2 regions of the Ruegeria sp. AP12 genome follow, and region 1 is predicted to be linked to the other one. Evidence: riboswitches for the same ligand, from Rfam matches in the RefSeq annotation. Region 1 holds a riboswitch; the other holds the start of a gene.
The links. A riboswitch is a leader RNA that binds a small molecule or an ion and turns the genes downstream of it on or off. The one in region 1 is predicted to bind thiamine pyrophosphate.
Positions count from the first base shown of each region.

Region 2: it holds a riboswitch for thiamine pyrophosphate, as region 1 does, so the genes downstream of both, thiB (thiamine ABC transporter substrate binding subunit) here and thiD (bifunctional hydroxymethylpyrimidine kinase/phosphomethylpyrimidine kinase) in region 1, are expected to answer to the same signal.

Region 1 covers NZ_JBQFVZ010000003.1:90,639-94,119, forward strand. The annotation lists gene dnaJ (molecular chaperone DnaJ) at 1-1,089, shown strand, start outside; TPP riboswitch at 1,357-1,463, shown strand; gene thiD (bifunctional hydroxymethylpyrimidine kinase/phosphomethylpyrimidine kinase) at 1,510-2,313, shown strand; gene ACR0E6_RS11370 (FAD-dependent oxidoreductase) at 2,310-3,287, shown strand; gene thiS (sulfur carrier protein ThiS) at 3,271-3,465, shown strand; gene ACR0E6_RS11380 (thiazole synthase) at 3,468-3,481, shown strand, end outside.
Region 2 covers NZ_JBQFVZ010000004.1:86,740-90,220, reverse strand. The annotation lists gene ACR0E6_RS13105 (L-aspartate oxidase) at 1-595, opposite strand, end outside; gene nadA (quinolinate synthase NadA) at 604-1,656, opposite strand; TPP riboswitch at 1,902-2,005, shown strand; gene thiB (thiamine ABC transporter substrate binding subunit) at 2,037-3,017, shown strand; gene ACR0E6_RS13090 (thiamine/thiamine pyrophosphate ABC transporter permease ThiP) at 2,993-3,481, shown strand, end outside.

The DNA of each region.
Region 1 (3,481 bases):
GAGATCAAAAAGGGTTTTCGCAAGAAAGCCAAAGAGTTGCATCCCGACCGCAACAAGGACAACCCGGATGCCGAGGCGCAGTTCAAGGAAGCCAACGAGGCTTATGACGTGCTGCGCGACGCCGACAAGAAAGCGGCCTATGACCGGTTTGGTCATGCCGCATTCGAAAACGGTATGGGCGGCGGGGGCCGTCCCGGCGGCGGCTTTGGTCAGGGCGATTTTTCCAGCGCGTTCTCGGACGTTTTCGACGATCTGTTCGGCGATTTCATGGGCGGGCAGCGGGGCGGTGGCGGACGTCGCGCGGCGCGTGGTTCGGACCTGCGCTATAATCTGCGCGTATCGTTGGAAGAGGCTTACGCGGGGCTGCAGAAAACCATCAACGTGCCCGCCGCAGTGGCGTGTTCGTCCTGTGAAGGCACGGGTGCCGAAGGCGGCGCAGAGCCCACCACCTGTCCGACCTGTTCCGGCATGGGCAAGGTTCGCGCGCAGCAGGGGTTCTTTACCGTTGAACGCACCTGCCCGACCTGTTCGGGATTGGGCCAGATCATCAAGAACCCATGCAAATCCTGCAATGGCGCGGGCCGTGTCGAAAAAGAACGCGCCCTGTCGGTGAACATCCCTGCCGGTGTTGAAACCGGTACCCGTATCCGCTTGGCCGGTGAAGGCGAAGCCGGAATGCGCGGTGGCCCTCCGGGTGATCTCTATATTTTTGTAGAGGTTTCGGATCACAAGCTGTTCGAACGCGACAGCGTGAACCTTTACTGCCGCGTGCCGGTCAGCATGGCCAAGGCCGCGCTGGGTGGATCGATCGAAGTTCCAACCATCGACGGTGGCCGCGGTCGGGTGCAAATCCCGGCAGGCAGCCAGTCGGGTCGTCAGATGCGTCTGCGCGGCAAGGGCATGCCCGCCCTTCGCGGTGGCGGTGTTGGCGACATGTTCATCGAACTGGCCGTGGAAACTCCGGTCAACCTGACCAGCCGTCAGAAAGAGCTTCTGCGTGAGTTTGATGATCTGGGGGAAGATAACCACCCGGAATCCAAAAGCTTTTTCTCGTCCGTCAAGTCCTTTTGGGACGGGATGAAAGGTTAAGGCGGACTGCCCTATTCGGGCGGTCGTCCGCTATTGGGGGCTCTGCCCCCCCGCCGCCCGTACCGGGCGTCTCCCCCGAGATATTTGTAGCCAGATGAAGCAAGGGATCCTTTATTCATCTGGCCCAAAATACCTCGGAGCGCGAGGCAGAGCCTCGCATTTTCCCCCGCAATTCAAACGCCGCTTTGGTCTTAACCTCTTGCCCAAAGTGGCCTTATGACCTGTGGATTGGCGCTTGATTTCCAGCGCCTGCCCTGAGATTGTCCGCATCAACCGTTGGGGTGCCCTGATCAAAGGGCTGAGAGGCGTGAACGCGCTAACCCATCGAACCTGATCCGGGCAATACCGGCGTAGGGAACGGTCTAACGCATACAGACGTTTTCCATGCCCGCGTTGCCCCCAAAATGAAGGAGCGACGACGTGGCAGCAATTGCCCTGTCCATAGCAGGATCCGACAGCGGCGGCGGCGCTGGGATTCAGGCCGATCTGAAGGCGATGTCGGCTTTGGGTGTTTACGGCTCCAGCGTCATCACTGCCGTTACGGCGCAGAATACGCAGGCGGTTACGGCTGTGCACGGTATCCCGCCGGACGTGATCGCCGCGCAGGTCGAGGCGGTGCTGACCGATCTGAATGTTGGCGCGATCAAGATCGGCATGCTGGCAACGCCTGAAATCATCCAAACCGTAGCGCGGGCACTATCGGAGTTTGACGGCCCCATCGTTTTGGATCCGGTGATGATTGCGAAATCCGGCGATGCCTTGCTGGCGGACGCGGCGGTGCAGACCCTCCGTGACGTCCTGTTGCCCCGCGCGAGTGTTTTGACACCGAACCTGCCCGAGGCCGCTTGCCTGCTGGATCAGCAAGCTGCGGCGTCGCGAAGCGAGATGATCGAACAGGGCAAGGCGCTGTGCGCAATGGGAGCGCGCACGGTTCTAATGAAAGGTGGCCATGGAACGGGTGATATCTGCCACGATGTGCTGATCGGTGAAACAGGTGTTGTGGCCGAGTTTCAGGCACCAAGGCAAAACACCAGAAACACGCATGGAACGGGTTGCACCCTGTCCTCGGCGATTGCGGCCGGTCTGGCGAAGGGTATGGCGCTGCCCGAGGCGGTGGCCGAAGCGCATGACTATCTGCAAGGCGCGATTGCGCGGGCGGATGAGTTGAATGTCGGATCGGGGCACGGGCCGGTGCATCATTTTCACCGGGTTTGGCCCGGATGACGCTCTGGTCTGTCATAGGGGCCGGGGTTGCCGGATTGGCCGTTGCCAGCGAGCTGGTCTCGCGCGGCGAACGGGTGCAGGTCTTTGACCCCGCTGGCCCGCCCGGTCCGCATGGGTGTTCGTGGTGGGCGGGCGGCATGCTGGCCCCGTGGTGCGAATACGAAAACGCCGAGGAACCCGTTTTGCGGTTGGGTCAGATGGCCATTGCCTGGTGGGCGGAGCGAACGCAGGTGCATCGCAATGGCACTCTGGTCGTGGCGAATGCCAGGGATGTGCCGGACTTGTGCCGCTTCGCGCGTCGGACCGAAGCGTTTACCGAAGTAGATCGTGCGAAATTGTCCGAATTAGAGCCTGATTTGTATGGATTCGGACAGGGCTTGTTTTTTGAAGGGGAGGCTCACCTTGATCCACGACAGGCGCTGCATGACCTGTACCGCAATCTCAAGGAACAGGGTGTCGAATTCCGCAACGATCACGCGCCTGCGCAGTTGGATAACCTCATCGACTGCCGCGGGCTGACGGCGCGGGATGTGTTGCAGGACCTGCGCGGCGTGAAGGGCGAGATGCTGGTCGTGCGCTGCCCTGACGTGACCCTGACGCGTCCGGTTCGTCTGCTGCATCCGCGTATCCCGCTTTATATCGTGCCGCGTGGCGATGGCATCTACATGCTGGGTGCCACGATGATCGAAAGCGAAGACAGCAGCCGTATCACGGCCCGGTCGATGCTGGAGCTGCTCAGCGCCGCCTATGCGCTGAACCCTGCATTTGGCGAGGCCGAGGTGCTGGAAATTGGCGTCGATCTGCGCCCCGCCTTCCCGGACAACCTGCCGCGCATTCGGCGTCTGGGCGGGACGATCTATGCCAACGGGCTCTACCGTCACGGCTATTTGCTGGCCCCGGCGCTGGCGCAGGGCGTGGCCGATCTGGCGTTGGACAACAAACAGTCGGAGATGGTCGATGAAGATTGTGCTTAACGGTGAACCCAAGAACGTGATGGCCGTCACTTTGGCCGAGTTGTTGGAGGAGTGCGGTTTCTCGGGCCGCGTTGCGACGGCGGTGAATGAAGAATTTGTGCCCTCGGGCTTGCGCTTCGCCCATGCTTTGAACGAAGGCGACCGGGTCGAAATCCTGTCGCCGATGCAGGGGGGCTGAGGATGCGCAGTTTCTA
Region 2 (3,481 bases), on a different contig from region 1:
CCGCCGAACCACCCGTTGCCAACACATGCGCAGACCCGCGCAGCAGAACGTGTGGCGCGCCTGGCGCATCGGCGCTGGTCAGATAGACACCGCTGACCTGCGCGCCGTCGCTGTCCAGCCCAACCGCCAGCGCATCTTCGATGACCTGAATCGACGGGGTTTCGCGTAGGGCCACAATCAGCGCGCGCATGATCTCGGCCCCGGCCTGATCGCCCTTGACGCGAACGACCCGCGCGGCGGAATGCGCTGCCTCGCGCGATTGAACAAAGCTGCCATCGGCGGTGCGGTCGAACCCGGTGCCCAAATCGGACAGATCAAGGATATGTTCAGGTGCCGCCTTGGTCACAAACTCGGCCACCTCGCGCAGAACCGACCCGGCCCCGGCGCGCATCGTGTCCTCGGCATGGGCCTGCGGGCTGTCCGTCCGCGCCATCGCCGCCGCAACGCCACCCTGCGCCCAGGCCGAGCTTGCGCCGGATCCAAGCGGTTCGGGTGAGATCATCACCACGGGGCAGGGGGCCAGTTTCAGCGCCGTATAGACCGCCGCCAGCCCGGCCCCGATGATCACCACACGCGGTGTCTGAACGGTTTGCATATCGCCGATCAAATACCCAACTGGCGCGACAGGTCGATCATGCGTTGCACCGACAGGCGGGCCTTGTCCGCCACTTCGGCATCCACCTCGACCTGACCGGTCATGGTATCCAGCGCGAACAGCACCTTTTCCAGCGTGATTTTCTTCATGTAAGGGCACATGTTGCAGGGGCCGACAAAATCGACTTCGGGCAGAGAATCCGCGATATTCGACGCCATCGAACATTCGGTGATCAGCAACGCCTTTTCCGGCTTCTCATCCGTGACGTATTTGATGATCCCGCTGGTCGAGCCCGAGAAATCAGCCTCGGCCACCACATCCGGCGGGCATTCGGGGTGGGCAATCAGACGCGTGCCTGGGTTCCATTCGCGGAAGTCGCGCAGATCGCTGGCGCTGTATTGTTCGTGCACGATGCATGAACCTTCCCACCAGACCACGTTTTTCTGCGGCACGTCCCGCGCCACGTTTTGGGCCAGATACTGATCCGGGGTCATGATGACGGTATGGCTGTCCTGCGCCGCAACGATCTGCGCCGCGTTCGATGAGGTACAGCAGATGTCCGAGGCCGCTTTGACCTCGGCCGTTGTGTTCACATAAGACACGACCGGCGCACCGGGATAGCGGCGTCGCATTTCCTCGACGCCTTCGGCGGTGATGGATTCCGCCAACGAGCATCCGGCTTCCATATCCGGCATCAGCACGGTTTTGTCGGGGCTTAGAATCTTCGACGTCTCGGCCATGAAATGCACACCGCATTGCACGATCACATCCGCTTCGACCTCGGTCGCCTTGATGGCCAGTTGCAGGCTGTCGCCGCCGAAATCCGAAATGCCATGGTAAATCTCGGGCGTCATGTAGTTGTGGCCCAGAATGACCGCGTTGCGCCTGGCCTTCAGATCGTTGATCGCCTTGACGTAAGGCGCGTAGATCGCCCAATCCATCGGCGACACCACACGGGACATGCGGTCGTAGATATCGCTCATGCTTTCGGCAAGCTCGGGCGAGGGGGCAAGATCATATTTTTCGGAGAGATGCGCGCGCTGCGCGGGAAGGTCGAACACGGGACTGTTTTTCTGCCTGTTAAACGCGTGGCGTTCCTCATATGGGGTCTTCAGTGGAATGACCAGCGCTCAGACAGGACGAATTTCCCAAAAATCGGATCGGGCGCAAAACAATCCGTTTTTTTGGCCCTTGTTTTGGGCATTATCGGAAATTTCCTGCCCGGTTTCGGCCCGACGCGGCCCTTTCAGGCGGCACCTGCGGGCAGCGAATCTGGTTGTCTTTTGATCCGTTCCCCCCTAGTCAGGCTTTTACCTCGGGGTGCGTGACAAAAACGCTGAGATGCCATGGGCGAACCCGTTGAACCTGAACCGGCTAGAACCGGCGGAGGGAAAGGTAACGGTTCATCCATCCTTGCCCTCTCGCCGCAATGGAGGATGACATGAAACATCTGCTGATTGCTGCGGGAATTCTGAGTGCAACAGCCGCCATGGCGGACGACAAACCTCAGCTGACCGTTTACACCTATGACAGCTTCGTCTCGGATTGGGGCCCCGGTCCCAAGGTCAAAGAGGCGTTCGAGGCCGTCTGTGATTGTGACCTGAACCTTGTTGGCGTTGAAGACGGCGCAGCGCTTCTGTCGCGCATCCGGCTTGAGGGCGAAAGCTCGGACGCGGATGTGGTGTTGGGTCTGGATACCAACCTGATCACCGCCGCCAAGGAAACCGGCCTGTTTGCGCCAAGCGCAGTGACCGCTGAATATGCGCTGCCGATCGAGTGGTCGGATGACGTGTTTGCCCCCTATGACTGGGGCTATTTCGCCTTTGTTCACAACGCGGATGCTGCGGCCCCTGCGAATTTCCGGGACCTGGCCGACAGCGACACCAAGATCATCATTCAGGACCCGCGCTCCTCGACCCCCGGTCTGGGTCTGCTGTTGTGGGTCAAGGCGGCCTATGGCGATGACGCGCCCCAGATTTGGGCCGGTCTGGCCGACAATATCGTAACCGTGACTAAGGGTTGGTCCGAGGCGTACGGGCTGTTTCTGGAAGGTGAGGCCGACATGGTCCTCAGCTATACCACATCACCCGCCTATCATCTGATTGCCGAAGAAGACGCCAGCAAGGCGGCGGCGGCTTTTGACGAAGGTCACTATATGCAGGTGGAAGTGGCCGGGAAACTGGCCGGAACCGATCAGCCGGAACTGGCAGATCAGTTTCTGCAATTCATGGTCTCGGACGCATTCCAGCAGATCATTCCCACGACCAACTGGATGTATCCGGCAGTGACTCCGGCATCGGGCCTGCCCGAAGGGTTCGATACGCTGATCACCCCCGAAAAGTCGCTGTTGTTGTCCCCGGATGAGGCCGCCGTTGCGCGGGATCAGGCGCTTGCGGAATGGCTGGGCGCGCTCAGCCAGTAAGCCCCTGGCCGGGTGTTGGCGCAGCGGCGCTTGTCGCTGCGCTGATCCTTGGGACGCTGGCCGCCGTTGCCCTGCGGGCTGATGCAGCCGGCGGGTTCGGCCCGGCGGACTGGGCCGCGTTGCGCTTTACGCTGGTGCAGGCCATCTTGTCGGCTCTGTTCAGCGCGGCCCTTGCGATCCCTGTGGCCCGTGCACTGGCCCGGCGGCGATTTCCGGGGCGGCGCGCGCTGATCGCGCTGCTGGGTGCACCGTTTATCCTGCCGGTCATCGTCGCAATCCTTGGTCTGTTGCAGGTCTTTGGTCGGGCGGGCTGGATTTCCGACGTTCTGGGCCTTTTCGGCCTGCCGCCCATACGGATCTACGGGTTGCACGGCGTCGTGCTGGCGCATGTGTTCTTCAACTTGCCGCTTGCCACACGGCTGATCTTGCAGGCGTGGCAGGAAATCCCCGCCGAGAGGTTCCGT